DNA from 4 places in the Paenibacillus sp. BAC0078 genome. Region 2 is predicted to be linked to each of the others. Evidence: riboswitches for the same ligand, from Rfam matches in the RefSeq annotation. Region 2 holds a riboswitch; each other region holds the start of a gene.
What was found. Region 2 has a riboswitch for cyclic di-GMP ahead of ACX1DY_RS15965 (flagellar assembly protein A). Riboswitches for the same ligand answer to the same signal wherever they lie in the genome.
Positions count from the first base shown of each region.

Region 1: it holds a riboswitch for cyclic di-GMP, as region 2 does, so the genes downstream of both, ACX1DY_RS28690 (transglutaminase-like domain-containing protein) here and ACX1DY_RS15965 (flagellar assembly protein A) in region 2, are expected to answer to the same signal.
Region 3: it holds a riboswitch for cyclic di-GMP, as region 2 does, so the genes downstream of both, ACX1DY_RS11050 (thiamine pyrophosphate-binding protein) here and ACX1DY_RS15965 (flagellar assembly protein A) in region 2, are expected to answer to the same signal.
Region 4: it holds a riboswitch for cyclic di-GMP, as region 2 does, so the genes downstream of both, ACX1DY_RS21025 (PA14 domain-containing protein) here and ACX1DY_RS15965 (flagellar assembly protein A) in region 2, are expected to answer to the same signal.

Region 1 is NZ_JBTLRW010000026.1:64,925-73,030, forward strand. It holds gene ACX1DY_RS28665 (glycosyltransferase family 39 protein) at 1-556, shown strand, start outside; gene ACX1DY_RS28670 (phospholipid carrier-dependent glycosyltransferase) at 553-4,377, shown strand; gene ACX1DY_RS28675 (glycosyltransferase family 2 protein) at 4,427-5,413, shown strand; gene ACX1DY_RS28680 (GtrA family protein) at 5,403-5,807, shown strand; gene ACX1DY_RS28685 (class D sortase) at 5,837-6,496, shown strand; cyclic di-GMP riboswitch class I at 6,582-6,663, shown strand; cyclic di-GMP riboswitch class I at 6,737-6,818, shown strand; gene ACX1DY_RS28690 (transglutaminase-like domain-containing protein) at 6,832-7,641, shown strand; partial or broken rRNA gene ACX1DY_RS28695 (16S ribosomal RNA) at 8,089-8,106, shown strand, end outside.
Region 2 is NZ_JBTLRW010000007.1:320,471-328,576, forward strand. It holds gene ACX1DY_RS15945 (LysR family transcriptional regulator) at 1-306, opposite strand, end outside; gene ACX1DY_RS15950 (DMT family transporter) at 402-1,292, shown strand; gene ACX1DY_RS15955 (flavin reductase family protein) at 1,307-1,903, shown strand; gene ACX1DY_RS15960 (MBL fold metallo-hydrolase) at 1,919-2,698, opposite strand; gene ACX1DY_RS15965 (flagellar assembly protein A) at 2,736-4,625, opposite strand; cyclic di-GMP riboswitch class I at 4,716-4,809, opposite strand; gene ACX1DY_RS15970 (FUSC family protein) at 5,057-6,157, opposite strand; gene ACX1DY_RS15975 (ABC transporter ATP-binding protein) at 6,477-7,601, shown strand; gene ACX1DY_RS15980 (ABC transporter permease) at 7,591-8,106, shown strand, end outside.
Region 3 is NZ_JBTLRW010000004.1:361,407-369,512, forward strand. It holds gene ACX1DY_RS11025 (HAMP domain-containing sensor histidine kinase) at 1-198, shown strand, start outside; gene glpK (glycerol kinase GlpK) at 324-1,817, shown strand; gene ACX1DY_RS11035 (3-oxoacyl-[acyl-carrier-protein] synthase III C-terminal domain-containing protein) at 1,914-2,906, opposite strand; gene ACX1DY_RS11040 (hypothetical protein) at 2,986-3,336, opposite strand; gene ACX1DY_RS11045 (carboxymuconolactone decarboxylase family protein) at 3,526-3,891, opposite strand; gene ACX1DY_RS11050 (thiamine pyrophosphate-binding protein) at 3,932-5,575, opposite strand; cyclic di-GMP riboswitch class I at 5,693-5,787, opposite strand; gene ACX1DY_RS11055 (methyl-accepting chemotaxis protein) at 6,280-7,530, opposite strand; gene ACX1DY_RS11060 (helix-turn-helix transcriptional regulator) at 7,637-8,106, opposite strand, start outside.
Region 4 is NZ_JBTLRW010000012.1:63,949-72,054, reverse strand. It holds gene ACX1DY_RS21030 (sugar phosphate nucleotidyltransferase) at 414-1,787, shown strand; cyclic di-GMP riboswitch class I at 1,923-2,002, shown strand; gene ACX1DY_RS21025 (PA14 domain-containing protein) at 2,016-4,355, shown strand; gene ACX1DY_RS21020 (glycosyl hydrolase) at 4,550-6,070, shown strand; gene ACX1DY_RS21015 (discoidin domain-containing protein) at 6,254-8,106, shown strand, end outside.

The sequences.
Region 1 (8,106 bases), on a different contig from region 2:
CCGGTACAGATTTGGCGATCCGGACATTGTGCCGGGCCATTCGGCATATATCTTTGGGAATAATGAGCCTTTGCCTGCTGTGGCCGGGGATTATACGATTAAGCGCTTCGCCAACTACAGCGTGCTTATCAATAATACAGAAGCAGCGTCTCCAGATGAAGAGGGCGTCCAGGCTGAGATTCCTAATGGAGGCTTTGAAGCGGGAGCCTCAAGCTGGAGCTTTTCAGCGGGAACGGGTATAGCTGCCAATAATCCTTACTCTGGAGCAAGCCATGCTTATCTCGATATAGGTTCAGACAAAAGCATAGTGCAGAACTTTACCGCCCAGACTGGCGTCTATAAATTATCCGTTATGGTGAGCGCCGGAGGGGACGGGGGAAGGATTGGCATCCGGGTAAATGGCGCTGTGCGTACGGAGGCTGAACTGACGGCGGGAGACAAATATCATCCTATTAAACTTCCGGCTGCGACGCTTAAGCAGGGTGAGCAGGCCGAGATTTACATAACCGGCGGGAACGGCTGGATTAACATTGACGAGGTGAGGTTGGAACGATGATCAAGAGTATACGCGCGTCCGCAATCATTGTATTAATGCTGTTATTGTTCACGCTTCCTGTAACAAGCATTTATGCAGAAGGCAATCTATTGCAGAATCCGGGCTTTGAGGATGGGGACAATGGTACTCCTTCGGGCTGGACCAAGGATATGTGGATCTCCGGGGACAGTTCCGGGCTGCTCTCGGTACAGTCGGAAGAGGTCCATTCCGGCAGCAAAGCGGCAGTGATTGAGAATCTGGAGCCGAATCATCTGAAATGGGTGCAGAATATTACGGTTGCGCCGAACAGCTACTACAAGATTTCCGGTTATGTCAAAATCGTCAGCACTGCGGGCCAGGGTCTTGGCGCAAATATTTTCCCGGTAGGCATCGCCAGCGGTTATCCCGCGACCACGGATACTTCCGGAGATTGGCAGTACCTTGAATTCTACGGACAGACCGGTCCGGAGCAAAAAACGCTCGGAATCGGCGCCGCCTTGGGCGGTTATTCCAGTCTTATTCAAGGGAAAGCCTACTTTGATGATCTGTCGGTAGAGCAAGTGGATGCTGTTCCTGACGGAGTCAGTGTCATTTCGCTCGAAGCGCAAGCAGCGGCCCAGAATGCAGGCAGTCAGGCTGCAGAGACGCCGCACAAGGTTTCTCCTGCCAAGCTGCTGCTGCTCTCGGCATTGTTCAGCGTGTTTTTCGCTTTCCTCTATAATAAAGCCTTCCGCAGCAACCGCCTGCTGGGCCAATCGGACGGCATCTATACCCGATGGCTGTATATCGTATTCGGAATCGCTTTTATTCTGCGGATTTGGATTGGTCTGACGGCACAAGGGTATCAGAACGACATGAATACCTTTATCGCCTGGGGACAGCGGCTCGTTGACCTGGGACCCGGCAAGTTTTATGAAGAGGGTTATTTTGCCGACTACCCTCCGGGATATTTGTACATATTGTATCTTCTCAGCCTCATTCGCGGGTTGTTTGGCTTTGCGCATGGCTCGGGCGGAGAGACGCTGCTCTTTAAGCTGCCGGCGATCATTTCGGACCTGGTGCTGGGCTGGTTAATTTACCGCGCAGGCCGCGCGAAGCTTGGCTCCGGCATGGCCATCGGCTTAATGCTGCTGTTCCTGTTCAATCCGGCGGTGCTGATGGATTCTGCCGCTTGGGGACAAGCGGACTCCTTCTTTTTGGTATTCCTGCTGCTCAGTATTATGGGCGCATCCAATAAAGCCTTTGTGAGATCGGCCATCTTTTTTGCCTTAGCCACACTGATTAAACCGCAGGCGCTGATTTTTACCCCTGTGCTGCTGTTTGCTTTTTATCATCACCGGGCATGGAAGCAGCTTGCGCTTGGCGCTCTTTATGGACTGGGGATCTTTGCCGTGCTGGCGGCTCCGTTCTTTTGGAATAACGGCGGATTCGGCGGACTTATAGATTTGTACAAGGGAACCTTGTCTTCCTATCCATATTCTACGGTGAATGCCTTTAATCTATATGCATTGACTGCGCCGATGTGGTCCGCGATTGATTCGATGTGGCTTGGGATCACCTATCGTACCTGGGGTTTTATTTTCATCCTGGCGGCGGTTGTCCTTGCAGCGTATTACTCCTTCAAAAAAGACCGCAAGGAGCTGTCCAAGTCCTTCTTCGTCGGTATGGTTCTGATCGCAGTTGTGTTTGTGTTTGGCACGAAAATGCATGAACGGTATATGTATCCGGCGTTAATTCTAGGCCTGTTCACTTATATCGAGAGCCGGGACCGCCGGTTCCTGACAATCTTTCTTGGATTTACTTTAACGCAGTATCTTAACGTGGGCTATACCTTGGCCCATCTGAATGCCGGCAATAATCCGCCTTCGGACGGGATTGTTCTTGTGACTGCGATTGCGAACATCGCTTTGGTGTTATATATGCTGTATGTCGGGTATGCGGTGTATGTCCGTAAGGAGATCAAGCTTCTGCTCCCGCCGCCGTCAGCGGCAGAGAATCATAAGGCTGATATGGAGCTTGCCGAAGGAATCCGTCCGGTTCAGCAGAGCGGTAGGGTGGGCTTGCTCAGGCTGAAGCGTAAGGACTGGATGTGGATGCTCGGCATTACCGCCGTGTATGCGGCGCTGGCTCTGTTTCATCTCGGCTCAACCAAAGCCCCGGAAACCTTATGGCAGCCTGCCGCCAGCGGCGAGAGCTTCTATGTGGACCTCGGCCAGAGCAGACAGTTGGAGCGCGTAAATATATTCGGAGGAGTAGGTACCGGTAAATTCAAATTGGAGTTCAGCCAATCACCTGATTCCTGGAGCAATCCTTTGGATGTCAATGAGGATGTCGGCAATGTGTTTATCTGGAAAAGCCAGCCTTTGAACGTCGCGGCCAGATACGTGAAGCTGACCGTTACCTCTCCGGGTTTTACTTTGAATGAAATGGCCTTTTACGAGCAGGGAGGAGGCAAAACACCGCTTCCGGTAGCCAGCGTCACGCCGGATGCTTCGGCAGTTGCCAAGAGAGGCGCACCGTCCAACCTGTTTGACGAGCAGGCGCTCATTCCGGAAAACTCCGGTTTCATGAACAGCACCTATTTTGATGAAATTTACCATGCGCGGACAGCCTATGAATACACACATGGCATTGTTCCGTATGAGAATACCCATCCTCCGCTCGGCAAGCTGCTGATCGCTGTAGGGATGGAGCTGTTCGGCGTCAATCCGTTCGGCTGGCGGATTATCGGTACTTTGTTTGGTATCGCCATGCTGCCGCTGATCTACATTATGGCCTTGCGGCTGTTCAAAAAGACCACCTACGCCGCGCTTGCCGCCGGATTGTTCGCACTGGATTTCATGCATTTTACCCAGACGCGTATTTCTACAATTGATGTCTACGGCGTATTCTTCATCATGCTGATGTTCTATTTCATGCAGCGCTACTACACGATGAATTTCTACCGTGTTCCGCTGCGCAAGACCTTGGTGCCGCTGTTCTGGTCCGGTCTGTTCTTTGGCATCGGGGTTGCCTCCAAATGGATTGTAATCTACGGAGGTGCGGGACTTGCGATTATGCTGGCGTTTACGCTGTTTGAGCGCTACAAGGAATATAAAGCTGCGGGGCGTGTGCTTGCCGAAGGCAAAGTAGGTGACCAGGAGCTTAAGGACGCCTGCCGCAATGCAAAACAGCGCTTCTGGAAGAACACCATTGTCACACTGCTCAGTTGTGTGCTGTTCTTTGTCATTATTCCGGTAGTCATTTACAGCTTGTCCTTTATCCCTGTGCTGTCTGTCTCGGCGGAGGGCTATACCATAAAAGGGCTGATTCAGGCGCAAAAGAACATGTACAATTATCACAGCCAGCTTGTTGCCACACATCCGTTTGCTTCATCATGGTGGGAATGGCCATTTATGAAACGTCCGGTATGGTTCTTCAGCGGGGGCGAAGGCCTGCCGCAAGGACAGGTGAGCAGTATCGTTACTATGGGGAATCCGCTGATTTGGTGGACAGGAATCTTCGCCTTGCTGGCCTCGCTCTGGTTGACAGTGAAACGTAAAGACAAGAGCCTGTACATGATATGGATCGGCTTCCTCTCCCAGTATGTGCCTTGGATGCTGGTACCGCGCGAGACATTCCTTTACCATTATTTCGCAATGGTGCCGTTCATGATTCTGGCAATCGTCTATATCTTGAAGCTGTTTGACAGTAAGTACCCCCAGGCAAAAACATGGCGGTATGCATATGTCGCTGTTGCGGCGCTGCTCTTTGTAATGTTTTACCCTGTATTGTCAGGTATGCAGGTCAGCGAAGACTACGTGAAGGTGATGCTGCGCTGGTTCCCTTCTTGGGTATTCTAGCCGGCGATTCAGGCAGCACAAGCTCACAAAAAAATTAGGAGGAACGACAGTGAAAGCCAGATACAGTGTAATTGTCCCCATGTTCAATGAGGAGGAAGTCATTCAGCATACGTACGAGCGTCTCAAGAAGGTAATGGACGAATGCGGCGATTCCTACGAACTGGTCTTCGTCAATGACGGGAGCCGGGACCGGACAGTCGAGATTATGCATGAGGTCAGCAGCCGTGACGAGCATGTCAAGCTGATCGACTTCTCGCGTAACTTCGGGCATCAGGTAGCGATAACGGCGGGGATGGACTATGCTGAAGGCGATGCGGTTGTGGTGATTGATGCGGATCTGCAGGATCCGCCTGAGGTCATTTTGCAGATGATCACGAAGTGGAAAGAGGGCTACGAGGTAGTCTACGCCAAGCGGCTCAAACGCCACGGAGAGACTTTTTTCAAAAAAGCAACCGCCAAGATGTTCTACCGTCTGCTCAGCAGCATGACCAGTGTGGATATTCCCACGGATACAGGGGATTTCCGCTTGATCGACCGCAAAGTGTGTGATGTAATGCGTGGCTTGAAGGAGAAGAACCGTTATGTCAGAGGTTTGGTGAGCTGGGTAGGCTTCCGGCAGACGATGGTGGAATATGTGCGTGAGGAGCGTTTTGCAGGTGAAACCAAGTACCCTTTGAAGAAAATGATCCGGTTTGCGCTGGACGGCATCACCTCCTTTTCGCATAAGCCACTCAAAATTGCGTCATACGTCGGCTTTTTTCTATCGTTCTCCAGCTTTCTTTATTTGTTTTTTGTTTTGTTCCAGAAGGTGTTCACCTCTTGGACCGTCCCCGGCTGGGCCTCTATTGTGGGCGTGAATTTGCTGTTTAACGGTATTGTCTTGATGCTCCTTGGTGTGATTGGGGAATACATCGGGCGGATTTATGATGAATCGAAGGACAGACCGCTGTATATCGTGCGTGAGACCAGGGGCTACAATACAGAGGCTGACATAGAGAGCCTGGACAAGCGGAAGGAAAAGGATTATGTCAGATAAAAAGCTGAACGCGGGATTCATCCAGTTTTTAAAATTCAATGCAGTAGGCTTGCTGAACACACTGATTGATTTTGCGGTATTTACACTGCTGCATTCCCTTGGAATGATGAACACGCCGGCGCAGATTATTTCGTATAGTGCAGGTACAGCCAACAGCTTTTTTTGGAATAAAAAAGTGACCTTCCGTGATCAGGACAGGGGAAGCAAGGATAGCTTTGACCGGATGCAGCTTGTGAGGTTTATCGTGCTTAACCTGGCTGTGCTGGGGATCTCGGTGCTGCTGATGCATTTGCTGACGGACCGTTTTGGCGTACAGGTGCTGATTGCCAAAGTGCTGGTCACCTTCGTGACCGTAATTATCAATTTTTTTGGAAGCCGCAAATGGGTATTCTGAGGTTATCATAACTAACGGAGGTGATTTTCATGCGTAAGTTCTCTTTTTTGCTTATCCTTGCGGGGATTCTTATCATGCTGTATCCAAAAGCGAACGAGTGGTACAACGATTGGGAGCAGCAGAAGCTGCTGGAAGAAGCCGAACAGGCCTATAGTGAAGTTACGCCCGCTCCGCCGTCAGGATCAGACCTGAGCAAGCCGTATGCGGCAGTTACCAAGCTGCTGTCAGAGGAATCATCTGCGAATGAACAGGCAGAAGCAACTGAATCGCCAGCTCCGGACATTCAGGTAGGCGGCAAGATCATCGGAATTATCCAAATTAACAAAATCGACCTGAAGCTGCCTATCCTTGAAGGGGCAACCAAAGCCAATATGAAGCATGCCGCCGCCCATATGAAGGAGACAGCACCGATTGGTGAGGTCGGCAATGCCGCAATTGCAGCCCACAGATCAAGAACAACAGGGAGACTCTTCAACAGATTGAACGAAGTCGAAATTGGCGACACCATTTCCGTTACAACAAGCAGGCAGGATTTCAAATACGTTGTTTATGATATCTCTATCGTGGAGCCTACAGATATTTCGGTGCTAAATGGGCATAACGATGACAAAATACTTACCCTGATTACATGTGATCCATTGGTCAATCCAACCCACCGGCTGATCGTGCATGCTAAGCTAGTTATATAAAAATTCAACTAAAAATAGTGTGAATCTAGTGATTTGGGTCTTGAATATAGAGATAGATATGGTACTATGTAACTATAAAAGCTAAACACGATAACGGCAAACCTATCGAAAGATAGGGACGCAAAGCTAAAGGGCCTTCCCGCTATGGATGGCAGCCAGCTACCGAATGAAGAGGCTTTTTTTGTTTGTTCTTAAGCTAAATCTAGTAACTTCTAGTAGAAGTAAGAACAGATAGAACTTATACGATAACGGCAAACCTATCGAAAGGTAGGGACGCAAAGCTAAAGGGTCTTCCCGTTAAGGATGGCAGCCAGCTACCGAAAGGAGTTTTATCCATGAAGAAATTCTTTTTTACATTATTAACATTGTTTGTAGTTGCTACTTCCGTTCAAGCGGGATCTGTTGAAGCCGCAAGCACGGACACCGGCTGGTTGAATACAGCTCAATTGGATCAGGGTGTTATCTCGGTATCCTATGCCGTCCCTAAGGACAAGCGTGTCAAGCTTATGATCACCAAAGACAACAACAGCTACACTTACAACCTCTATGCCTCCAGACAAACCGAAACGTTCCCGCTGCAGCAAGGCAATGGTTCTTATAAAGTATCTGTACTTGAGAACACCACCGGTAACAAATACAAAGTGATTTCTTCCGAAACCGTAGATCTCAGTCTGAGCAATGCAAATGCCGTATATCTGGGCTCCGTACAGAACGTGAAATGGAGTTCTTCCGATACAACAGTTCTGAAGGCTAAGCAACTAACGCAAGGTCTGACAACTGACGAAGCAAAGGTAAAAGCGATATACAACTATATTGTGTCTAACGTAAAATACGACTACACCTTGGCCTCCAATGTTTCAACGGACTACATCCCTAACAATGACAATACACTCCTCACCAAAAAGGGGATCTGCTACGACTACGCTTCATTGTTTGCTACCATGCTTCGCAGTGAAGGCATTCCAACTAAGCTGGTTATGGGGAACTCAAGCTACGTTACTACCTATCATGCTTGGAACGAAGTCTTCCTTAATGGCAAATGGGTAATTATTGATACGACTGTAGATGCAGGATTGGCGAAGAACAGCCAGACAACAGGATTGATCAAAGATGCAAGCAAATATACTGCAGCTAAGTTCTATTAAGAACAAGCAGTTGTTTTCATAATCTAGCCTAATTCATAGATAACCCGCTTAAATATTAAGTGGGTTATTTTTCTTTGTTTATAGGGGTTGCTTTTTCATAGGGTTATGAGGTATTATGATTAAGCGTTGTTAGAGCGCGGCAAAAGTTAATAAGAAATAGCTGAATAAGTTGTTTCGAAAAAAACTGTTGCGTTTCTGAAATCAATGTGATATATTATAAGAGTTGCTGCTGACGTGAACACCGTCGTGGGCAACGAGCTTGATCTTTGAAAACTGAACAACGAGTGAGTATCGGAAATCACTTCGGTGATTCCAAAATGAGAATTTTAATTCTCGTCAGATGTTTCAAAATGAGCGAATCGCTCTTTCTATACTGCATTCTCTTCATCCACTCAAGTTTGAGTTGGACCCAAGAGAATGCAGGCGACGCTTGCTTCGCAAGCGTCCTTATTGGAGAGTTTGATC
Region 2 (8,106 bases):
CGCGACCGGAAAAGCCCCGATACGGATCACTCCCTTCTCCAGTCCTTTTTCGGCAGCGATTTCCTGCTCCACCTTGTCATATCCGATGATAATTTCCCGGAAAATAATGAGGATACGCTTGCCGATATCGGTAAGCATAAGGCCGCTGCGACGGTCGCGCAGCAGCAGCTTCACCGCCAGCTCGTCTTCGAGCGCAGAAATGGCCCGGCTAACCGCAGGCTGGGTCATATTCATGTCCTGCCCGGCTTTGGTGAAGCTGCCGGTTTCAGCAATTTTGACAAACAGACGAATTTGGTTGTTATTCATATCGAATTCGGTATGCCCCTCATGAGTATTATGCATTTCAATTATGATTATATTTACTGTATCATTGGTATGAAAATAGAACAAGAGGTGAATCAATGCAGCAGCAGAAGAAAACCATAGCTTTGCTTATCTTTCTGGTCATTGTCTGGGGCATCAATTGGCCTCTCTCCAAAATCGCCTTAAATTACGCCCCGCCCTTGCTGTTTGCCGGCATCCGCACGGTTATCGCCGGTGTGATTCTCATCGCCGCCGCGTTTCCGAAGCGGAAGGAGCTGCATTTCAGCAAGCTGTGGCCGGTTTATTTGATTTCGGCTTTTCTCAGTATTGTCTTCTATTATGGCTTCCAGACCATCGGCCTGCAGTATGTGCCTTCCGGCCTGTTCTCGGCCATTGTCTTCCTGCAGCCGGTGCTGCTGGGCATCTTTGCCTGGATGTGGCTGGGCGAGAGCATGTACGGGCTGAAATTGGCGGGTTTATTGCTCGGCTTTCTCGGGGTGGCTTCGCTCAGTATCGGCGGCTTTACCGGCAGCATCTCGGTTCCGGGTATTCTGCTGGCTCTGGCGAGCGCACTAAGCTGGGCACTGGCGACTGTCTATACGAAACGCAATGCCGCACGGGTTGATATGCTGTGGATGACAGCGATGCAGATTACTATAGGCGGCATCATTCTGCTGGCAGCCGGATCGGCCACTGAGAGCTGGTCGGAAATAACCTGGAACAAGGCCTTTATTGTGAACACACTGTTTATCTCGGTTTTTGTCATTGCCCTGGGCTGGATGGTATACTTCAATCTAATCAAGGAGGGAGAAGCGGGGAAGGTTGGCTCGTTCACTTTTCTGATTCCGCTGATTTCTATCGGTTCAAGTGTGGTCCTGCTGCATGAGCGGATTACCTTGAATCTGATCATAGGCATGGTGCTTATCGTAAGCAGCATCATTCTGGTTAATGTAAGGATAAGCCGAAGGGTAAGACGTGTACCCAATTAAAATGGAGGTGCTTTATGTATATCCGCACTGCTGAACAAACCGCGCACGACAATTACAAGCTGCTGATCGGCAGCATTATCCCAAGACCGATTGCCTTTGTTACTTCAATAGATGAGCAGGGGGTCGTGAATGCTGCGCCATTCAGTTTTTTTAATATTGTGAACGATGAGCCGCCGATGATTATGTTCTCTTGTGTGCGGAAGTCTAGTGGAGAGATGAAACACACGGCAAGCAATATTCTTGGCAATGGGGAGTTTGTGGTGCATATCGTGGATGAGGATAATATCGCCGCCATCAACCACACCTCCATAAATGCGCCGGAAGGCATCAGCGAGCTTAAGCTGGCCGGGTTAACACCGGTTCCGGGGCAAATGGTCAAGGTTCCGCGTGTTGCAGAGTGCAAAATCGCGATGGAATGCCGCCTCACGCGGCATGTGGAGCTGGGACACTGCGATATGATTATCGGTGAAGTGTTGGGCTTCTACGTGGAGGATGAACTGATTCATAACGGGCGGATTGATGCTGCGAAGCTAAAGCCGGTCAGCCGTCTCGCTGGAGCAACCTATGCGGCCATCGGCCGGACATTCGATATGGATAGACCGCAGTATTAGAGAGCCTGTACGAACTCAGAACTGTATGCTGAAGCCGTTAAATGTATGAAGGCCGGTGCCGAAACGGACCAGATCATTGTCCCGCAGCAACCGCACCGCCCGCTTCACTTCCGTTAAAATCTCCGGGTCAAGGCCGAGGGTGTTGTGCGATCCATAGATTGTGCGGATACCCTCAATTTCTGCTATTCGTTCCAGCGAATGAACCAAATCGACAGGGCTGGTCGAAGGGTAAAAAGCATAGATCGGGGTCTCGTCATACAGCAGATCGCCTGTAAACAAAAATCCATGTGTCTCATCAAAAAAAGCAACATGTCCCGGAGAATGGCCCGGCGTATGATATACGGTCAAGGTTCTTCCGCCCAGATCAATCCTGTCTCCATCGTGCAATAGTCCTGCAGGCTCTCCCTGAAAAGGCTTGTAGGTCTCCGGATCGAAGCCGTCTGGCGTCGGCTGGGTAATATCTCTGCTGATATCCCGGCGGATTTGCCGGGTGGACAGGCCCTTGATGCCGTGCACCAGCCAATCGAGATCCCCCTCATGAACAAAAATCCGCTCAAAGTCCCCGTGACTCCCAATATGGTCCGTATGTACATGTGTTGTAAGAACTTCAACCGGCAGGCGGGTTAAGGTGTCGGTGATGGTTCTGATATTGCCAATTCCGAGCCCGGTGTCGATCAGCGCAGCCTTGTCCTGCCCCAGCAGCAGAAAGGAATGCACCTTCTCCCAATGCCCGTATTCACTAATTGCGAAGGTGGCTTCATCAATTTGCTGAACGGTAAACCATGAATTATTCATTATAAATACCTCCACACATATTGAAAAAGCGGCCTTGTCAATCAGCGGCAAGGGAAGCTGTGTCGGCCTGATTTCTCTGCTGCAGGCTTTCTGCTGTGAACTCAAGCCCCTCCTCCGGTGCAGTAATCGCTGCGGAATATTCCCCAACGGTTACTGAGGTGTTGCAGATTCTGCAGACTGTAATTTTCCCGCCTGCCAGCAGCGCGGATGCAGAAGCCGAATCCTGGCCAACCGTCTGTGCTGTGATATTGCCTGCTGCTTCTACGGTAGAGTACTCGCAGACCGAATTTTGCCGCTCGAAATAAATATTGTCGGAGGAGAACAGCTTGCTCTTCGTAATGCCTTCCTCGTGAATATGCAGATTGCCGCCGGATTTGATGATGCTGCCGTGAGACCCGGCGATATCAATACGAACGTTCTCTTCCTGCAAAAAGGCGATTCCGTCATAGAAATCCATGAGCAGCTTCTCGAAGGAACTCAGCACGTTATCCGTAAAGAATCTGGTAAATCGGCCGGGATGCAGGAAAATATCCAGCATGCGCTTAAGCGGTTCGGTATCCTGCGGATAGGCAGGGCTCATGCCGGCAAGCAGCTCTTGCAGATTGCTGATCATAGCTGGAAGGTGGTTGTATTTATTCTCCAGCAGGAGCAAGACAACCAGTCCGTATTTCACGGTTCGCTGCACCGACTCGACGGTCTCTGCCAGCAGCCTGGCAGCCTCTCTCAGCCCGCCGACCTCTTGCATGAGCAGCTTGGAGAAGCTGCACAGGCGGTTGTGCATTACTCCGAATGCCCCTGCGTACAGTCCGCTGTCCACAACCTTGCCCCGGACCAAAATACTGCCCGTGGCAGTAATTGTAGAGTTAAAGACATTTCCGTATATGTAGACGTTTCCCAACGCTTCAATCACTGTATGTTGTTCTATGTCTCTGAGCACAACCACATCACCGGGGAACATAATTGTCCCGGCCGCGGGCTCGCCATCCTCAGGGATAATATGTGCTTCGGGAAAATCAACGGTTTTGACGAAGCTTCCGCTTCCCGTTATGCGTGGTCTGCCATTACGTTGGGCAGTAATCTCACCGCTTGGCTGCAGCGATGCATATGCTCCGGCTATAAGTGTAATGTCCTGCGGCGGCGGTGGCGGCAGCACATATCCGAACACGTCAAAGCCAGGCAGCCCCTCCTGCGGAGGCAGTTTGCGGGCGAACACCTCACCTTCCCGGATAGCGGGTGATCCTTGGTGTTCGGTTTCTTTTGCCGTCTGCTCTCCCCGGTTGAATTCATTCGCCAGATTCTCCGGGAACAGCAGCTCGAGACTGGCATCCGTGCCGGGAACGGGAGCTTTGCCTTCGGCAATGCATACAGGAAGATATGTAGGGTTATTCAGCTCTTCGTAAAGTGCCGGAATGTTAAGATTGCCTATGAGGGGGCTTTTCTCAAAGCCGGCTATAATCTGTTCTATTGAAAGTGTGGACAGCACCACATCACGGTTCAGTTCGGCCCGCACAGTAACATTGGCTGAGGCAGGGGTGTTGACCAGGTTCCAGGCGTACTTTTCAGCACGGTAAAGTGTAAAGTATACTTTGAGCTTGTCATCGGATACGGTAATCTGGTATTGCGGCTTCTCGCAAATATCCCAGCTTATTTGGTCGCAGGCGGTGACTTGAGTTGGAGCTGTTATTGTCTGCTGGTTTATCTTCAAGATTACAGGATGGAGAGCGGAGATTACAGCCGGCTTGCCGCCAGGCAGAGGTGAGGTGATAAAAATTTCGTTGTTCTGGATGATGATGACGCCGTTCTTATCTCTGTCTGTCCCGGTAAATGCCTGAGCATCCACAGAGTAAAGTTTCAGGAGATCGGGCCTCCCAAGCAGCATGGAAGCAAAGAACTCATACCGTGACCGTTCCATAATATGCTGCGCCATTCGTGTAACCTCGCTTTTCGTATAATCAATGTCATCTGTACAGAAAAGAACATCATGGAGCCGTGAACCCGACCTGATGGTGTCTCTATTAGCAGCAGCCTGGCAGCCTTAAATGCGGTGTTGATGCATTCTTAAGCCCATAGCTTTGCGTCCTGCCCTTTCGGGCAGTTTGCTTTTAGGAATAGATCAATGATATACACTCAGCATGAGGTAATCTATATCGACTGTTATCGACAAAAGTGGTCAATACTGGTATTGAGTTCAAAAATAACTTCTTCAAACAACATTAATTCTAGTACTAAAGTAGCGATTTTTCAACTGAAATAATAGAATTCAGGCATAAATTATGAAAAATGCAGATAATTGTTGGTTTATTGACATAAATTAGGAAGGTGAGGATTGAGGGAAAGGAAAAAAGGACGCTCCCAAGCTTATAGCTTGTGGGAGAGTCCTTTTTGTGCGAAGCGTACGGCTTGTGCGGCTTCAGATTTGGCCTTCACCGGCGCGGCCGACATCACCAGATAGTCAGCCTGCTCAATTTCTTCCAGCACCCGGTTCAGGTGGGAGAAGACCGCACCCAGATCGCGCAAGGTGGTCAGGGAGCATTGCCCCTGCAGGTCGGAGAAACAGGCCAGCTGAAGATCACGGGCCCGGTGCAGCGCTTCGGGAAGCGAACGCTGGCACTCGTTGTCCGACAAGGTCTTGGAGCCATAGAGTGCGATGCAGTCTGCGGTGGCTGTTACGACCTCGGCCATCCAATCGGCTGCAGCATAATGCGAAGGCAGCAGCGTGATGTCTGTGCGGATTTCTTTTACATAGGAATGAATTTTCTTGAGATGTCCGGTTGCCTGTGATAATCCGCGCAGCTCACTGCGGCACTGATAATGGGTAATAGTAAAATGAAGCTCCTTCTGCTGCTGTTCACTCTTGCCCAGCAGTGTTGCGGAGCGTCCCAGTGCGTCCGAGGCCTGAGCTGCTTCCCTTCCGCGGGCCGCCTGGCCGCTCAAGGCATCTGCCAGCAGCAGGCTTGCTTCCAGTGCCAAGCTTTTTACCTTGACGAACCCCTTGGGCGGAACGATAATCATATTGATGATCAGAGCAATTGCTACTCCAATCAGGGTTTCGGCTACACGCCACTCGATATAATGACCATTATAGAAGGTAAGTGCCAGAACAGAAGTTACGCCGACCTGGGAGATGGCCTGAATATTGATCCGGCACGCTGTGGCAACCCCGATCCCGATCAGCAGCATTAGCAGAATGGAGAGTGCGCCAACATGGAAGAAGCGGCCCACAATCATGCTGACGATTCCGCCGAGCACAACGCCGGTCATGCGGTAAACGCCCTTTTCAAAGGAGGCCTTGACGCTTCCCTGCGTAATCAGAATCGCGGCCAGCGGGGCGAAATATAAGTAGCTGTCGTGATAGAGTGTGTTTACTGTGAGCCAGGAAAGAGAGGCAGCCACTGTAACACGTATCACATATAAAGACAGACCGAATTTCTCCAGGCGGTCCTGTAAGCCTTCGTTCATGGACGTCATCTTCTTTCGGAATATTAAGAAAATTTCGGAATTGTAAAGAAAAATGAAACTCTTTTTCAGACGTTTTCATTATAGCACCGCAAAATAGGGCTGGAGAGCACTAATTTTTACGAACTTGTTAAGTTTACGCTACGGCTTTTTACAAAGTATGTTATCGCATATATGGGGCTAAACCTTTATGCTGTATAATATGAAAGAATGTCGAAGCAAGGAAGGAATTGTCACTTGCACGCGCTGGACATGCTCATCATTCGGATGATCTCCCGCAAGGAGCGGATAAAATAGATCAAACTACATATGACAAGGGAGGTTGTTAGCTATAGCTACCCCGGAAGGCACTATTATTTCTTTTGATAAGGTCATTAAACAATATGACGACGAAGAGCCCGTATTAAAGGGAGTCAGCTTCGAAATTGAACGCGGCAAATTCTATACGCTGCTTGGCCCTTCGGGCTGCGGGAAGACGACGATTCTGCGGCTGATCGCCGGTTTTGCCGAGCCGACTGAAGGCTCTATTATGATGAACGGCCAGCTTATCAACCACATTCCCGCCAACGAGCGGCAGGTCAATACGGTTTTTCAGGACTATGCCTTGTTTCCGCACCTGAACGTATTCGAGAATGTGGCCTTTGGACTGCGCATCAAGAAGCTTAAGAAGGATGTAATCGCGCAAAAGGTGCAGGAGGCGCTGCGCTTCGTCAACCTGACCGGCTATGATCAACGCGCCATCACCGAAATGTCCGGCGGACAAAGACAACGTGTGGCGATTGCCCGTGCCATCGTCAACGAGCCGCAGGTGCTGCTGCTGGACGAGCCTCTGTCGGCGCTTGACCTGAAGCTGCGGACGGAAATGCAGTATATCCTGCGGGAAATGCAGCAGCGGCTGGGCATTACCTTCATCTTCGTAACCCATGACCAGGAAGAGGCGCTCGCGATGTCGGACTGGATCTTTGTCATGAACGGCGGACTGATCGAGCAGAGCGGCACGCCCAATGATATTTATGATGAGCCGATTAACCGCTTCGTGGCCGACTTCATCGGCGAGTCGAACATTGTACCGGGTGTAATGATCGAGGATTATCTGGTGGAATTTAATGGACACCGCTTTGAATGTGTGGATGCCGGGCTTAGGCCAAATGAAGCGGTAGAAATCGTTATTCGCCCTGAGGATCTGGAGATTACCGGACTTGAGCAGGGCAAGCTGCGCGTGCGTGTAGATTCCCAACTGTTCCGGGGCGTGCATTACGAGATTAGCTGCTACGATGAATCCGGCCATGAATGGCTGGTGCATTCCACGCGCAAGGCGGAGGTTGGCAGCGAGATTGGGCTTTATTTTGATCCGGAAGCGATTCATGTTATGCGTTTCGGTGAGACGGAGGAAGAATTCGACAAACGTCTGGAAGCTTACGGCGAGGTGGAGAGCCATGAAGAATAAGGGCCGGTCGTATTATCTCATCCCTTATTACTTATGGATCGCGCTGTTCGTCATAGCCCCGGTGCTGCTGGTCATATATTACTCCCTGTTTGACCTGGACGGGCATTTAACACTGGATAACTACGTGAATTTCTTTACGCCGGTGTATATGAGAATGATGCTTAATTCTTTTTGGTATGCTTTCCTGATCACTTTGTTCTCGCTCCTCGTGGCTTATCCGGCGGCCTATCTGCTGACCCGGACGAAGCATAAGCAGCTGTGGCTGCTGCTGATTATTTTGCCAACGTGGATTAATCTGCTGCTGAAGACGTATGCCTTCATCGGCATCTTCGGCACCTTCGGGCCGGTCAACAATTTCTTCGATCTGCTTGGCATTGGAGAACAGCAAATTCTCTTTACGGGATTCAGCTTTGTGTTTGTGTCGGTGTATATTTTTATCCCGTTCATGATTCTGCCGATCTTCAGCGCCCTGGAGGAGCTGAATTTATCGCTGGTGGATGCGGCG
Region 3 (8,106 bases), on a different contig from region 2:
CCCGAGGATCTCCCCTATATTTTTGATCGCTTCTATAAAGCGGACAAAGCCCGTGTGCGTGGCGAATCCGGAGGAACCGGGCTGGGACTAGCGATTGTCAAAAATATCGTCGAGTCACATCACGGAACGGTCTCGGCATCCAGCAAGCTGGGAGAAGGAACCACCTTCACCCTGCGGCTCCCTGTCGAAAAACAGTAAAGCCAGACAATGTGTGACAGCGCCTCTGACAGCAGAGGTGCTTTTTGTTGAAATCACCACATTAATCTTGTTCATCGTGGAACATATTCTAAGCGTTCGAAGCCAGTTCTAGGAGGCGCAGCTTTATGATTTTATCACTAGACCAAGGTACTACCAGCTCGCGGGCGATTCTGTTCGACCATAAGGCGCGTATGATCTCACAGGGGCAATATGAGATCAGGCAGTCCTTTCCCCGGCCAGGCTGGGTAGAGCACGACCCGGAGCAAATCTGGGAGAGCCAGCTTGCGGCAGCGAGAGATGCCATCAGCAGAAGCGGAAGGGCGGCATCTGAGATATCCGCCATCGGCATTACCAATCAGCGGGAAACCGCGCTGATCTGGGATAAGGCGACCGGTGAACCGATATATCCGGCTATTGTATGGCAGGACCGCCGCACGGCTGAGCAGTGCGAGGAGCTGAAGCAGAGAGGCCTGGCCGAAGAGATTGCCGCCAAAACCGGCTTGGTTGTGGATGCCTACTTCTCGGCCACCAAGCTGGTCTGGATTCTGGATCATGTGCCAGGCGCCAGAGAACGCGCGGACAAGGGAGAGCTGCTGGCCGGAACCATTGATAGCTGGCTGATCTGGAAGCTCACAGGTGGCGCTGTGCACGCCACTGATGTTACGAATGCTTCGCGGACTATGCTCTTTAATCTGCATGAGCGCAGATGGGATGCACCCCTTATCGATAAACTCGGAATTCCCTTCTCTATTCTGCCGGAGGTCAAGATGTCAGGCGGAGAATTTGGAGCGGCTGAAGCCCGCTGGTTCGGAGCAGAAATTCCAATCCGTTCCGTGCTGGGAGATCAACAGGCTGCCTTGTTCGGACATACATGTCTTGAGGCCGGCAGCGCCAAAAATACCTACGGCACAGGCTGTTTTATTCTCATGAATACAGGGACTGAAGCCGTTGCCTCCAGCCATGGACTGCTGACCACTGTAGCTTGGGGCATGGGCGACGAATTGTATTACGCCCTTGAAGGGAGTGTATTCGTAGCCGGAGCCGCCGTACAATGGCTGCATGAGGGACTGGGGCTTATTGAGGGACCGGCGGACTCGGAGGAGCGGGCCGGGGAGGTAGAGGACAGTGAAGGGGTTGTAGTCGTCCCTGCCTTCACTGGGCTAGGCGCACCGTATTGGGATATGTATGCCAGAGGCGCGGTTTTCGGCTTGACCCGCGGCACTACAGCGGGGCATTTGGTGCGGGCTACACTGGAATCGCTTGCTTTTCAATCGCGTGATGTGATCGGAGCTATGGAGAAGGATGCCGGCATGCCGCTGACCGGACTGCGGGTCGATGGCGGCGCTGTGCGCAATGATCTGCTTATGCAGTTTCAAGCAGATATTCTGGGAAGCAGGGTTACGCGGACAACGTATGCGGAGACGACAGCACTCGGGGCAGCGCTGCTTGCCGGTCTGACCTCAGGGATTTGGACCAGAGAGCAGCTTGAGCGCTTTAATAAGGCCGAGAAGGTCTTCCTGCCGTACATGGAGGAGGCAGAGCGGGAACGGCGTTACGAAGCCTGGCAGGATGCTGTATCGCGCACTATGGGCTGGGAGAAGCATGAAGGATATCGGTGAGTAAGAGGCAAGCCGGAATTGAATACCGGAGGCGCCAGCAACAAAGAGCGGCCTGCAGCAGAATTCTGCTTGCAGGCCGCTCTTTTATCATTAACTCTAGTACTCGATTACAAAAGCTACGTTTTGCCAGCCTGCGCCAACGGTCCAGAACAGGACCTTGTCGCCGCGCTCGATTTGTCCCGTAGTTACCGCTTTATGCAGAGCGACAAAAGGGCTGCTAGTCGAAGTGTATCCGAATTCATCGCCGATGTAGACGGCAACGTCGTTGTCGATGCCGGTTTTCTCGGAAACCGCGCGGATGTTGGGCAGTGACAATTGCGAGAAGCAGGCCGCTTTGATGGATTCCGGGGCAATCTCATTGATGCTTAGCAGCGTGTTGATGGATTCAGAGGCCGCGTCCACACAAATAGAATCATCAAAGGGAATGAATCTCACATTGAACTCTCCCGCATCCACGCCTTCACGTCCAAGGTTAGCCAAGCCTTCTGCAGGGAACAACGAGTTCCCGTATACACAGGTATCTGTCTGGTAGATGGAATCAATGAAGCCTACGGAGTTCTCATCACGCTCCAGAATGAGTGCAGCAGCGGCGTCGCCGAAATTGGCATAATAGACAGGATCGTTTTTGTTCGCATGCGGTGCAACATGGTCGGAGCCGATGACCAGCGCGCGGCGGATTCTCGGGTTGGCCATCATTTGCCGGCTAACCTGCTCCACCGATGCCGTCATGCCCGCACAGTTCGCATTGCTGTCGATACAAATTGTATGTGATGCTCCGCCGATTAGCCGATGGATCATCAATGAATTCGTAGGAAAAATATATTCAGGAGTTTGGCTCGCATAAGCAATAAGGTCAATATCAGCCCCGGTCAGTCCCGTCTTATCCAGCACATTGCTTGCGGCCTCAAAAGCCATTGTCAGAGAGTTCTCATCCTTGCTATCAATGCTGTAGCGGCTTTCACGGCCCAGAGTAGCCAGAAGACCACGGATATCAATACCCTTTTCATCAAAATGCTGTATGAAAAAGTCATTGCCAATCTTTTTGCTTGGATGATAGATATCAATGTCCTTAATTCGAATTCCGGCCATATTAATCCTCCTCAAAGTTTTGTGAGAATAAACTTCCTGATACTTCTCTTCGAACAAAACTTGCTTCGGAAATATTTAATTAAGCAGAAACAGTCGAAATGATCTCCAGGTTTTCAAGTCCTGCCTTGCGGCCCAGACGGGCAAGCTGCATTTTGAGGATCGGGTTATTTTCCAGAGTAAGGCTCACTTTATCAAATCCGTCAGCCTTGAACATTACGAAGCAGCTTTCCAGCAAAGGCACAACATCAGGAGCGGTTACATTCAGCTTTCTGCAGTCAATGTCAAGTGCATATTCAGCAGGTGTAATTGGATTGATGGTTTGCTGATAAGCCTGGATTGACTTAAGGCCATCGTCGTTTGAGAAAGTACCTTCCAGTTCAATTTTAATGACCTTTTTAACAGAATCGGTGTTCAAAATAAATTTTCCCATTTGCTGATCTCTCCCAAGTAATTAAATTGTGTGAAGCATAAGTATTAAAATTCAAAAAACTTATATTTATATGTCGAAAATCGACATTAAAACCTTGGTTTTGGGATATTTTCCCTTTAAATATAACCATAATTTTAACTGTAATGCAAGAATAAAGTCGAATAATGTATAATTTTGTCGCAAAAGAACTTATTTGATTTCCTCCAGTGTGTCGAGCAGCACATTAAAGGCCGAAATGACTCTTGGAGCGCCTATAACCGGCACCAAGTGCAGCAAAATGCCCTTAATCTGCTCCACGGTCATTCCCACCCGGAGCGCCATCACGTAATGGACTCCCAACTGCTCGTACTGTCCCATCGTAATCAGCGAGGATATGACGGCGATTTCCTTCCAATCAGAACCGATCGCAGTACGCTGGAAAATATCGCCGTAGGCATTGCCCATAATAAACTCAGCCAATTCGGGAAAATGCTCTTTAACCGGAGCCAGCGCCTTGGCGCCATAATCGCCGGACAGATTGGAGAAATGCTCAAAACCACTGTTGATATTCTTCACAGAGATGCCCCCTATAGGTTGATGGTGCAGATGGTTCTTCTTAGTTGAGGTTCAAGGTACGGTGGGCCGTAGGAGGCACTTCGTCACGGTCAGTAAACAGCTCAATGACAGCGACACGGTTCGATGCTACTGCTTCATTCAGAGCTGAAGTAAACTGTTCTGCAGTTTCGCATCTATAGCCCGTAGCGCCCAGCGATTCGGCGAATTTTACCGCATCCATTGGAACCTCAAAGAGGGAACCGTCAATTCGGCCCGTGGTTTTTTGCATGCCCTTTAATGCCATATCGAGCTGCATATTGTTCACTACGATAAAGATGACGGGGATATCCTTGCACACTGCTGTGTTGATTTCCGCCCCGAGCATCATAAAGCATCCGTCGCCGGTAATGCAGACAATGGTTTCTTCAGGTGAGGCTACCTTTGCGCCTATAGCCATGCCAATTGAATTGCCCATGCAAGCAAAATAGGCATCAAAGACAAAGCTGCCCGGTTTCTTCACGTTGTACCACTTCACAGCATGGAAGCCATGGCTGCCGTCATCAACAAAGAGGGTGTTGTTATAAGGGAGCTGTTCGCTCAGTGTGCTCATTACCGAAGCGAGAGAAAGCTTGGACAATACAGGAAGCTCCTCTGTATAACGCGGGGATGTCTCCGGTTGACGTGCCGGAATGCTGCTGGTATCGACATTTTGCAGATAGAACGCCAGATTATCACGCAAATCGCCGCTGACAGAAATGGTGGGAGAGTTTAATATTTTCCCGACAAACGTAGGATCGACATCAAATTGAATCAAGGTCTGCGGATGGTTCTCCGCCTTGAGATTGCAGATGGTCATATCGCTCAGCCGCGAACCGAGCACGATGAACAAATCGCTGCGGTTCAACAAATCATCGCCATGCTTGCAGCCGCCGACACCGATTGGACCGTGATATAACGGATGATCCCAGGCAATAGCGCCTTTGCCCCCAGGAGAAGTCACAACAGGAATATTGAACATCTCTGCGAGCTGAACCAGCTCTTTATGCGCTCCGGAGCGGTTGACACCTTTGCCGGCAATGATGAGGGGATGGCTGGATTGATTGATAGCCGAGATCACCCGCTCGAAATTACTGTGGCTGATCAGACTCTCCCGTTCAGGGATCACAATCCGGCACTCTTCAAGGAGTTCTGTCTGCACATCAAAAGGGATGCACAGGTGGACAGGACCCCGCTTGCCGCTTAAAGCCGTCGAAATGGCATGATTAAATATGGTGCTGAAATGATCTCCGCGTTCAACCAGCTTGCTGAACAGAGTTGCGGGTCTGAACATATCCGCCAGATCGGCAAGATAGTTCGAAGAATCCTGACACTGGGGAATCCCCAGCTCCTTGATGGATTGATGGCCGGTAATGAACAGCACAGGAAGGTTGTTTGCCTTGGCATGCGCTGCGGCGGTAAGCAGATTGGTTCCGCCTGGACCGGAGGTGCCGAAGGCCACTCCAAGGCCGCCGGTTTTTAGAGCATAACCTGCGGCTTCGAACCCAGAACTGGATTCATGTCTTCCGGGAATAAACTCAATGCCATGATCAACCATCTTCAGAACTACAGGACAAATAGACTTGCCGATTATGCCAAAAGAATGTGTTACACCGAGGTTTCGTAGTGCCTGAGCCATATAATCTGCGACTGTTTTCAGAAAATCCACCCCACCCAATGTTATTATTTATTTAGCTTAAATAGAAAACCTGCACTCAGAAGGAGCACAGGCAGCTGCTAAATAACCATGTTGAACGAGAGAAACATAATACAGACGTTCCGGTTCTTAAGCAACCTGGCTGTCATGGTCCCGGGAAGCATGAGACTGTAGATCCATGGCTTTGCGTCATTCCCTTTCGGAGAATTTTGCCAATATATTTTTATTAATGAAATAAAGCATAATTTTACTTTACAATATATTCCTAGCGCTGCTTTTGTCAATATATTTGATCAAATAAGCTCGAAATTTGACGAATATAACGATTAACGACATTTATTGATTTGCATGCCAAGTGAATATTAATGCAGGAAATAAAATAATAAAGTCCCAGGTGAAAAAGTCCTAAAATGCAAACGGGATTTGAAATGCCGGACCATGGTGCTATTGATAGTTATCACGGAGGATGGCCGTAACTGTGGGAATACTTAGACTCCCAGTTGCTAATCGTAATCGTACAAGCATTCCTTGCGGCACTATCGTCCTTTGGATTCATTTTCCAAGCTCAGCTTATCCAGATATAAATGCAAATTGAAATTATCATTTTATACTGCGAAAATTCAGCATTTGGTGAATATTACATCAAGGAAATTGTAAACACAAAAAAACTGCCGCATGAGCATTTTTTGCTCAAGCGGCAGCATTGCAGGGGACGCCTAAAATTTGAAAATATGGATTGTTTTTTGCAACTGGAATACAGCTTGGGTCATCTTTTCTGTCTCTTCGGCAACGGACTTGAGGGCATTGATCTGTTCGTTCATAGATGCGGAGACCTCTTCGGTGCCTGCGGCTGTCTGCTCGGTAATTGCGGAGATATTTTCGATGGCTCCGGAAATTTTGAGCGCACTCTCCAGCATAAGGTCGCTTTCAGCAGAGAATGAAGCGATTTGCTCGGTTATGTATTGAACGCTTTGCACAATTTGAGCGAAAATATTAGCCGTTTCAATGATCATTTCATTCTGTACTTGAACGACTTCCTCGTTGATGGCAATATGCTCAATCGCCTGCTTGATGTCGCTCTCAATGCTGCGCACCAGACTGAACACCTCTTTGGTCGAGGAGGTGGATTCCTCGGCAAGCTTGCGGACCTCCTGCGCCACCACAGCGAATCCCCGGCCATGCTCGCCTGCACGGGCGGCTTCAATGGAAGCGTTGAGCGACAGCAGGTTCGTCTGCTCGGCGATTTCCGTTATCGTCTTGGTGATCATCGTGATGCCGCGGGCATTTTGTGAGAGTGCTTCAATCGTGTCGGCTACCTTTTGGGTGGCTTGTATATTTTTACGCATGCCTTCCGCTTGCGTATCTACTGACTGACGGCCTTTTTCAACCAATTCCAGCGTATGTACGGAGCGTCTGTTCATTTCCTTGGTGGAGCTTGTGTAATTGGAAACCTTCGTTTCTATATCCTTGATCGACTCTGTCATATCTGCGATATCTACAGAGATTTCATTAGCGCCAAGAGCCAGCTCATTGGAGGAGGAGGCAACCTGGGCCATCACAAGCTTCAGGTTCTGGTTCTTGTCTTCAATGCCACGGCTCGCATCCATGACTTGGCGGGTGATCTGCGACGCTTCGGTGAGAATCTTCTTCAGCTTGTCGATCATGGTATTGAAGGAACGGCTAATGTCGCCCATGGAGCCGTTTTCGTCAGCGCGGCTGGTAAAATCCCCTTTGGCTATGGTATGAGTTACGTTGGAGATGTCTTCGAACGAAGATGTAAGCGTTCTCTCAACAACGCGTGCAAGAGGATAGGTTAAGGCTGCCAGTACCGCTACTAAAATAAAGCCGATAATGATTTTGCCCATCACAATGAGTGTGATCAGAACAGGAACAGCGAATAAAGCGGCGATCAGGTAACATCCGGCAATAATTCTTTGTTTTAAAGGAAGCCTGTTCATCCATGCCATCATAAAAGTTCCCCCTAAATAAAATTAAGTTGTTTACTGTAATATTATAGGCGAATCGTGGAGGTTTGGTCTATTGTAAGAACTGACATAAAACCTTTTTTTGAGCCTATTTATGTTTGTTTTTGTGTGTGAACTCCTTATATAACGTTACGGTTTCGGCAAGGGTGCAGGTTATCCGTTCGACAAGTTCTCCAGGAGCAACGGCAATTACATCCGGGCTTAGCGAAAGCACAATGCGGCAGGCGGATTCCAGAGTATTGAAATCGGCATCCACGGACAGCCATTCCGGCTGCGCTGCTGCGCTGCTGCTGGTAATTGACACATAGCGTTCCCGCTCCAGCTCCTCCATCGTCCTGCCGTTCACCAGCAGCTTTGCGGGAAAGCGGGGGAGAGCAGATTTGAACAAAGCAGTGGATTGCTCCCAATAAGCGGCAAGCTCAAAGCCTTCCGGGCGCGTAAATGTCTCATCAGTAATTTCGGCTGCTGTCAGTCTGGAGACCCGGAAGGTTCTGAATTCTCCTTCGGTTTCGGCAACGACATACCATACTCCTCGTTTGGCTACCAGCCCCAGCGGCG
Region 4 (8,106 bases), on a different contig from region 2:
TCGTAAGCATACGCTGTCTCTGGCTTTTTACCGCTATCAGCGGCCGAAAGCCCAAACCTGCCGCTCAGCAAGCGGCAATGCTCGGATCTTTAGCAGTGCGCTTCGCCTCCGGGTGAAGCAAGCAAATAGGCTGTTAAGGGAAGGAACGGAGAGGAATTTTGGAACTGTAGGAGCGTAGCGTCCGCCTAAAAGCTTTCCGCAGGAAAGCTCGCTTCGGAAGCATATGCTGTCTCCGGATTTCTACCGCTATCAGCGGTTTAAATCAGGAAATCTGGAGACAACAGCCGGCCGAAAGTCCAAACATTCCTTGCAGTGACTCCCGCAACAGCCCGGTTTTAAGCTTCTTCACACATCGAAGCCCACAATAACAATCCAATATTTTCGCGACAACATATAAATGGGAGGGTTCACTCATGAAACTGGTACTTCTATCAGGCGGTTCTGGTAAACGGCTCTGGCCTTTGTCCAACGATTCACGTTCGAAGCAATTTCTGAAGGTACTGGAAAGCCCGGCCGGTGAACCGGAATCTATGGTACAGCGTGTATGGAGACAACTGCAGGAGACAGGAATGGCGGAATCCTCCTACCTGGCTACCGGCCGCAGCCAGGTGGAGATGATTCAGAGCCAGCTCGGCGCAGAGGTACCAATCATTGTGGAGCCTGAACGCCGCGACACCTTTCCGGCCATCGCCCTGACGGCTGCTTATCTGTATTCGATGAGCGGGGTGTCTCCAAGTGAGACTGTGGCTATTCTTCCGGTTGATCCGTATGTGGAGACTTCATTTTTTGATACAGTAATCCAGCTTGAGGCCACCATGCAGGAGAGCGGCGCGAATCTGGCGCTGATGGGCGTTGTCCCTGAGCTTGCTTCAGAGAAATACGGCTATATCATTCCTACCGGCGATCAGGCGGGGGCAAGCGGTTATATGCAGGTGAGCCACTTCCAGGAGAAGCCAGACCGTGTACTGGCTGAGGAGCTGATCAGCCGCGGCGCACTGTGGAACTGCGGCGTATTCGCCTTCCGGCTCGGATATCTGCTTGATATTTTGCAGCGGAAAGGGTTGCCTCTGAACTATGAGGAGTTGCAGAAGCAGTATAAATTGCTGGCTTCCATCAGCTTTGATTACGAAGTGGTAGAGAAGGAAGAGAATATTGTTGTACAGCCCTACGCCGGATTCTGGAAGGACCTGGGCACCTGGAATACACTGACCGAAGAAATGAGCAGCAACCATGTGGGCAAAGGTTTTGTGACCGCCGATTCCGAAGGAACCAGCCTGATCAATGAGCTTGATATTCCAATTACTGTAATTGGAGCCAAGGACCTGATTGTCGCTGCCAGCCCGGATGGCATCCTGGTAACCCATAAAGCGGAAAGCCCGCGCATTAAGGAAGTGCTGAAATCTTTTGAACAAAGACCGATGTATGAGGAACGCCGCTGGGGCCACTACAAGGTCATTGATTACGTGAAATATGATGAGGGCAATGAGGTGCTGACCAAGCGGATTTTCATATCCAAGGGTAAAAATATCAGCTATCAGCTCCACCACAAGCGCAGTGAAATCTGGACCATCGTCAGCGGTGAGGCAAGCATTGTGCTGAATGAGCAGAAGCATAATGTGAAAGCAGGGGACGTAGTCCGCATACCGGAAGGCACCAAACATGCGATTCTGGCTCTGACGGATGTGGAGTTTATTGAAGTCCAGACCGGCTCGGAGCTGGTGGAGGAGGACAATATTCGCATTACTCTGGACTGGGAAGATATCGCCCTGCATCAGTTCATTTCATAGGCGAATTAATCTATTTACCCAATTGTTACAAATCCAAAACAGGTATTAAGAACCATTTATTAAGAAAATTTCATTTTTACTCTAAACTATAAACTATTCGCGACGATACTTACGGTAAGAGGGATTATTCCTTCAAAACGATAAAGGCAAACCTATCGAAAGGTAGGGACGCAAAGCTATAGGGCCTTCGAAAGAGTGGCAGCCTGGCTACCGAAAGGAAGAAGAATGATGACAACTTACCGTAATTTTCGTTTTTTGAGTGCTGTTTTGTCCATTGCCCTGTTTATGACTGCATTAGGGATTGCGCCTTTATCCGCGAAGGCTGCCGCAAGTCCTTCAGCTCCGGTCAATCCCGACGCCTCCCCGGGGGCGGTCAAGCTGCTTAGCGATCTCTATTCCATTACAGGAAAAGGCATCATCACCGGACAGCATGACTACCTGGAGAGTCCCGATGAATTCAGTAACAAGCTTAAAGGAACAAGCGGACAATACGCTGCCCTTCACGGCTATGAGCTGGGCGTGATCAGCGGCCAATCGGAGAGCACTGCAGCCACGCAGCGCCGGAATGTAGTGAACAGCGCGATCAACTGGTATAAAAATGGCGGAATCGTCGCTATGACCTTCCATGAGCAATTGCCCGGCACTTCGTATCAATGGGCCAACGTCCAGAAGACTTTGAGCCAAGCGGACTTCGATAAGTATGTAACACCGGGAACCACTCAATACAACAGCCTGATCGCCGATCTGGACAAAGTAGCGGTCTCGCTCAAAAGCTTGCGGGATGCAGGGGTTCCAGTACTCTGGAGACCTTATCATGAAATGAACGGTAACTGGTTCTGGTGGGGTAAGAAAAACAACTTCCCTAAATTGTGGAATATTATGTATGACCGCTTTGTGGGCGTTCATAAATTAAACAACCTGCTGTGGGTATGGAACCCGAATGCCCCGAATGGTTGGGCCGATCCGTATGCCCTGACTTATCCGGGCGCTGACAAGGTAGACGTTCTTGCGGCAGACATATATGACAATGATTTTATGAATATTTATCATGACAGCCTGCTGAGCCTTGCTAACGGCAAACCTATTGCCATCGGTGAAAATGGTCAAATGCCAAGCACGGCAAAGCTGCAGCTATCCCAGAAAAACTGGGTATACATGATGAGCTGGGGCAAAATGCTCTACGAGAACAACAGTACCGATACAATTAAAAGCTTCATGAATGACAAATATACATTGACCCGTGACAAGTACAAAGCGGGACTGACACTGTCGCCAGCACCGACACCGACACCTACAGCAACGCCGACGCCGACACCAACGGCAACGCCAGCACCTACGGCAAAGCCGACGCCAACGGCAACACCGAGGCCAACAGCAGCAACGCCGACGCCGACGCCAACGCCGTACAGCGATGATGCGGCACAAGCGCCAACGCCAGTCTTGAATGGTCTTCAGGGTGAGTACTTCAAGAACATGACACTTTCAGGTACGCCTGTCCTGGTACGCAACGATGCTGCGGTCAACTTTAACTGGCGTCAGGCTGCACCTGACCCGGCGCTCGGTGTGGATGCCTTCTCCATCCGCTGGACCGGCAAGATCAAGCCTTCTTACAGTGAGACTTATCAATTCTATACCACCTCGGATGATGGTATCCGTGTCTATATTGACGGCACACCCGTAATCGACAGTTGGATGAAGCAGAGCGGAACCGAACGGACCGGAAGCATCGCCTTAAAGGCGGGTCAACTATACGATATCAAGGTTGAATATTACGAGAACGCGGGCGATGCCAATATCCGCCTGATGTGGCAAAGCCCAAGCCAGGCGAAGGTAACGGTTCCGGCCAGTGCCTTGTTTGTAAATACGCCGGCTGCCAGTGAAAGCACATCTTCATCGGAGATGGGTGCGGAGGCACCGGCAGCACCAGTACCGGCAACGACAGCAGTACCAACACCAGTATCGACACCAACGGTAATATCAACACCAGTACCAACAGCAACGCCAACACCAGTACCGACAGCAACAGCAACACCAGTATCGACACCAACAGCAGCGCCAGCACCAACTACAGTACCGGCTCCGACAGCAGCGCCAACCCCAACGCCGCCCGTCCTCAGTGCGCCAGCTCCGGCTGCGAACGGACTGCAGGCGGAATACTTCAATAATATGCAGCTGTCGGGTACTCCGGCATTGGTGCGCAACGATGCGGTGCTTGATTTCAACTGGCGTCTGGGCTCGCCGGACGCTGCAATCAGCAATGATTTCTTCTCTGTTCGCTGGAGCGGGAAGATCAAGCCGCTGTACAGTGAGACTTATTCTTTTTACACGACAACAGATGATGGTGTACGCGTTTGGGTCAATGGAACCCTTGTGATTGACAGTTGGACGAAGCAGAGCGGAACCGAACGTACAGGAAGCATAAGCCTGCAAGCCGGGCAGCTATATGAACTCAAAGTGGAGTATTACGAGAATCAAGGGGATGCAAAAGCACGGCTGATGTGGGAAAGTCCGAGTCAGGTTAAAGGGACGGTCCCGGCGAACGCACTTTTTCTTCCTTCCGCTTCCTAAGTGAATTACTGCTTAATTCATCACCGAACGCCGATACTGGTTAAGTCGTTACAATATTAAATCCTATAAAGCCCACTCTTAGTGGCCCTGCTCACCAGCAGGGCTACTAAGCTATAGCCGGCATTTGCCGCAGGAAGTATCGCCTGCACCAGGAGAGCTTTCATGGCAGATGCGGCTGGAGAAAGGAGATTACATTGAACACTTTTCGCAAGTACCGGTTATTTACGATTATTATTGTTATCCTTAGTCTTTCTTTAGTGCCTTGGACAGAGGCCCGAAGTCTCCCTGTATCCGGGAATGAGCTGGTTTCCGCAGAGGCCATCGCACCTGTTAATTCTGCGGCTTCCAAGGAAGCCGTAAGTCTTCTGGATTATCTCGCCAAGCTTAGCGGCAAAGGCATCGTTTCCGGCCAGCATGATTATCTGGAGAGTCCTGATGAGTATAGTAACGCGCTTAAAAACATCAGCGGGGAGTATGCGGTACTCCATGGCTATGAGTTTGGGGCCGTTAACAACCAGCCTGCTGGAACCATTGCCCGGCAGCGCCAGGCTGTTGTAGACAGTGCGATTAGATGGTATAAAGGCGGCGGCATCGTGGCGATGACCTTCCACCAGAGTCTCCCCGGAACCTCACCCGAGTGGGCCAATGTGCGTATGAACCTGAGCCAGGAGAAGTTTGACGCATATGTTACGCCGGGAACCCCGCAGTACAAGAGTCTGATAGCTGAGCTTGATGAAGTTGCCTTCTACCTGGGGGAGTTGCGCGATGCCGGAGTTCCGGTTCTATGGCGGCCTTACCATGAAATGAACGGGAACTGGTTCTGGTGGGGGCAGAAGGATAATTTCGCCGAGCTTTGGAATATAGCCTACGACCGTTTGGTGAACAAGCATAAGCTGAACAACCTGCTGTGGGTATGGAACCCGAATGCGCCCAATGAATGGGCAGACTCCTATGAACCCTACTATCCCGGGGCGGGTAAGGTTGACGTGCTGGCAGCGGATATTTATAACAATGATTTCAAGCAGTCTTATTATGAAAGCTTGCTTACGCTGGCGAACGGCAAACCCATCGGCATCGGCGAGAGCGGGGAGCTTCCAGACCCTGTTACATTGTCTCAAACCCAGAGCAAATGGGTATATATGATGACATGGGGGAAAATGCTGACCGAAAACAATAATCTGCAGACTATTAAAAGCTTCATGAGCAATACACGCACCGTGTCCAGAGCCGACTATATCGAAACCCAAGGCAAACCCGTCAGCACACCAATCAATACACCTCCGATCTTAAAAAACGGCTTAACCGGACAGTATTTCAACAACGCGGGCCTGGCAGGGCCTGCGGTGCTGACCCGTAATGACAAGAAGATTGATTTCAATTGGCACGGAGACTCTCCGGCGGCAGGCATCGGCAAAGATTCCTTCTCCGTTCGCTGGACGGGCAAAATCAAGCCGGTCTACAGTGAAAAGTATACCTTCATTGCTTCTTCGGATGACGGTGTCCGCGTCTGGATCGGCGGCAGGCTGATCATCGACAGCTGGAGGAAGCAAAGCGGCATCAGCCGTGAGGGAGACATCCTGCTTGCAGCAGGAACCTCGTATGATATTAAGGTTGAGTATTACGAGAACCGTGGTGATGCAAACATCCGCCTAATGTGGAAGAGTCCGAGCCAGAAGCTGGCGGTCATTCCCCAGAACGCACTAACCTTTCCATGAACAATCGAAGCAGCAGTGAGGCTTTTGCAGAGCCAGAGAACAGACACCCCGGAAGAAAGTGAGGACATGGGAATGACGACTAGGACAAAGCCAAACATCCGAAAGCCTCTTCGGCTAGTACTTAGATTTGCAGCACTAACCATCTTGCTTCTGTTGTCCGTCTCATTCTTCGGAGATGACGGGATGAAACAGGGCGAAGTGGAGGTAGACATGTCCAAATTGTCTGCAGCGGGTGATACTGGGCCTGAGCTGCCGAAGGGGACAATATTATGGCAGCTCGGACAGCATGACGGCTCAGATGCGGAATTTACGGACGCCAGCTCTTCGGGAGCGAAGGAGGTTATTAATGTCGCTTCTTCCACGCTGAAGGCGGCAACGCTTCAGAGCATCCCTTCGGGGCTCAGAGGCGACACGAATCCTGAACTTCGGATTAATTACAAGCTGGATAAGCTCCCGGTGAACGGAGTTTTGTTTCGCGTAAGCATCCTGGATGCCTACAAATCCGTTCCGCAAATGAGCGTATTCTCGAACCGGCAGCTGTCAGGCATTATTCAAATCGCCGGTGTCTCCGGGACGGACAGCAAGTACAAATTCCGCAAAACCTATGAGCTGTACATTCCGAAGGAGCAGCTGCTGGTCGGTACCAATGAGCTGAAGCTGCAGACCGCCCGGGGCATCTATTCTTCCGATATGGAGGATAAATACAATTGGTGGACCTGGGATGACCTTAGCCTGGAAGAGCTGCAAAGTCCGATCAAAGAGCCTATTCACGGCAGCTATGTGCTGACCGGAACTATGGTGAACAATAAGCAGTTTTATTTTGACGAAGGTGCGGTTACGCATTTGCCTTATATCATGAAATGGCTCGGTGTAGCCTACAGCGGCAATATTATGCGCACAAGCTGCGCGAGTGATGTCGGACGCTCCTGCTCCAACATGGGAGATTATTACAAGGTGCTGAAGGATTACAACATGCAGGCGGTGGCCTTGTATTTGTATACCGGTGACATCAAGCTGAAGGAGGACGGCTCACTGCCGGATGTTGCGGAGAAGAAGCTGACCGATTACTTCGAGCAGTACAGCCCGTACTTCCAATATTACGAGGTAGACAACGAGCCGGGCCTGTTCAACCGTTCCAAGGCAGTGAATCTGGCGATCGCCGACTGGCTGAACACCAAGGGCAAGTCCATCGCCCCCCATCTGAAGACCGTAGCCCCGGGCTGGGCCTATTGGCCGGATTACAGCAAGGATTCCTGCGGCAATCAGACGGGCACTGTGCGCCAGTGCGGCGACCCCGACGGCTGGGAACGCGATCCCAAGCAGCGGGATGAGCTGGAGGAAGTGACCGATTTGACCAACGGGCATTCCTACGGTGATTCTTATATTTTCAGCAACGGAGGCAGCTTTACGGAGAATCTGAGAACCTTCGGCGGGGCAGCAGACGGACTTGGCAAAAAAATGCTGACCACTGAATTCGGAACCTCCGACTCGCATGTGGATGCCTACCAATACGGCGCTTCCGAGCGCACGGCGGCGGTGTTCGACCGGATTATGCGCGCTCACATCGGCTATGTGGATATGTTCGTGCAGCATGCCGCTTTTTTCAAAAATTTCAGCCTGTTCAAATACGGATTCAACCTGGAAGAGCATGATCCGGCGAAAACAGAGATCTATTACACCAAACAAGGCGAGGATTCGCGCGTCAGCATTATGAGACGGCTGGATCTGGCCTATGCCACACACGGCGCGCCGCTAACGTATCAATTTACCAATAAGGATGCTCTGGCAGACAAGCTGGTCTACGTCCGTGCGGTAGATACCTCTACACTTAAACCATTGGCAGGAAGCGGGGCAACCTCGAACAAGGTGCTGGTTAATTTCGTCAACTTCGAGAAAACACCGCAAACCGTCAGTGTAAAGGTCAATATGCCGGAAAAAACAGTGTATGAGGGTGAGCGTTTCGGCAGCGGCGATACGTACGAAGCGGCCCGCAGCTATATTACGGGGAAAAATGCCACGCCTGCACTCGAATTCAC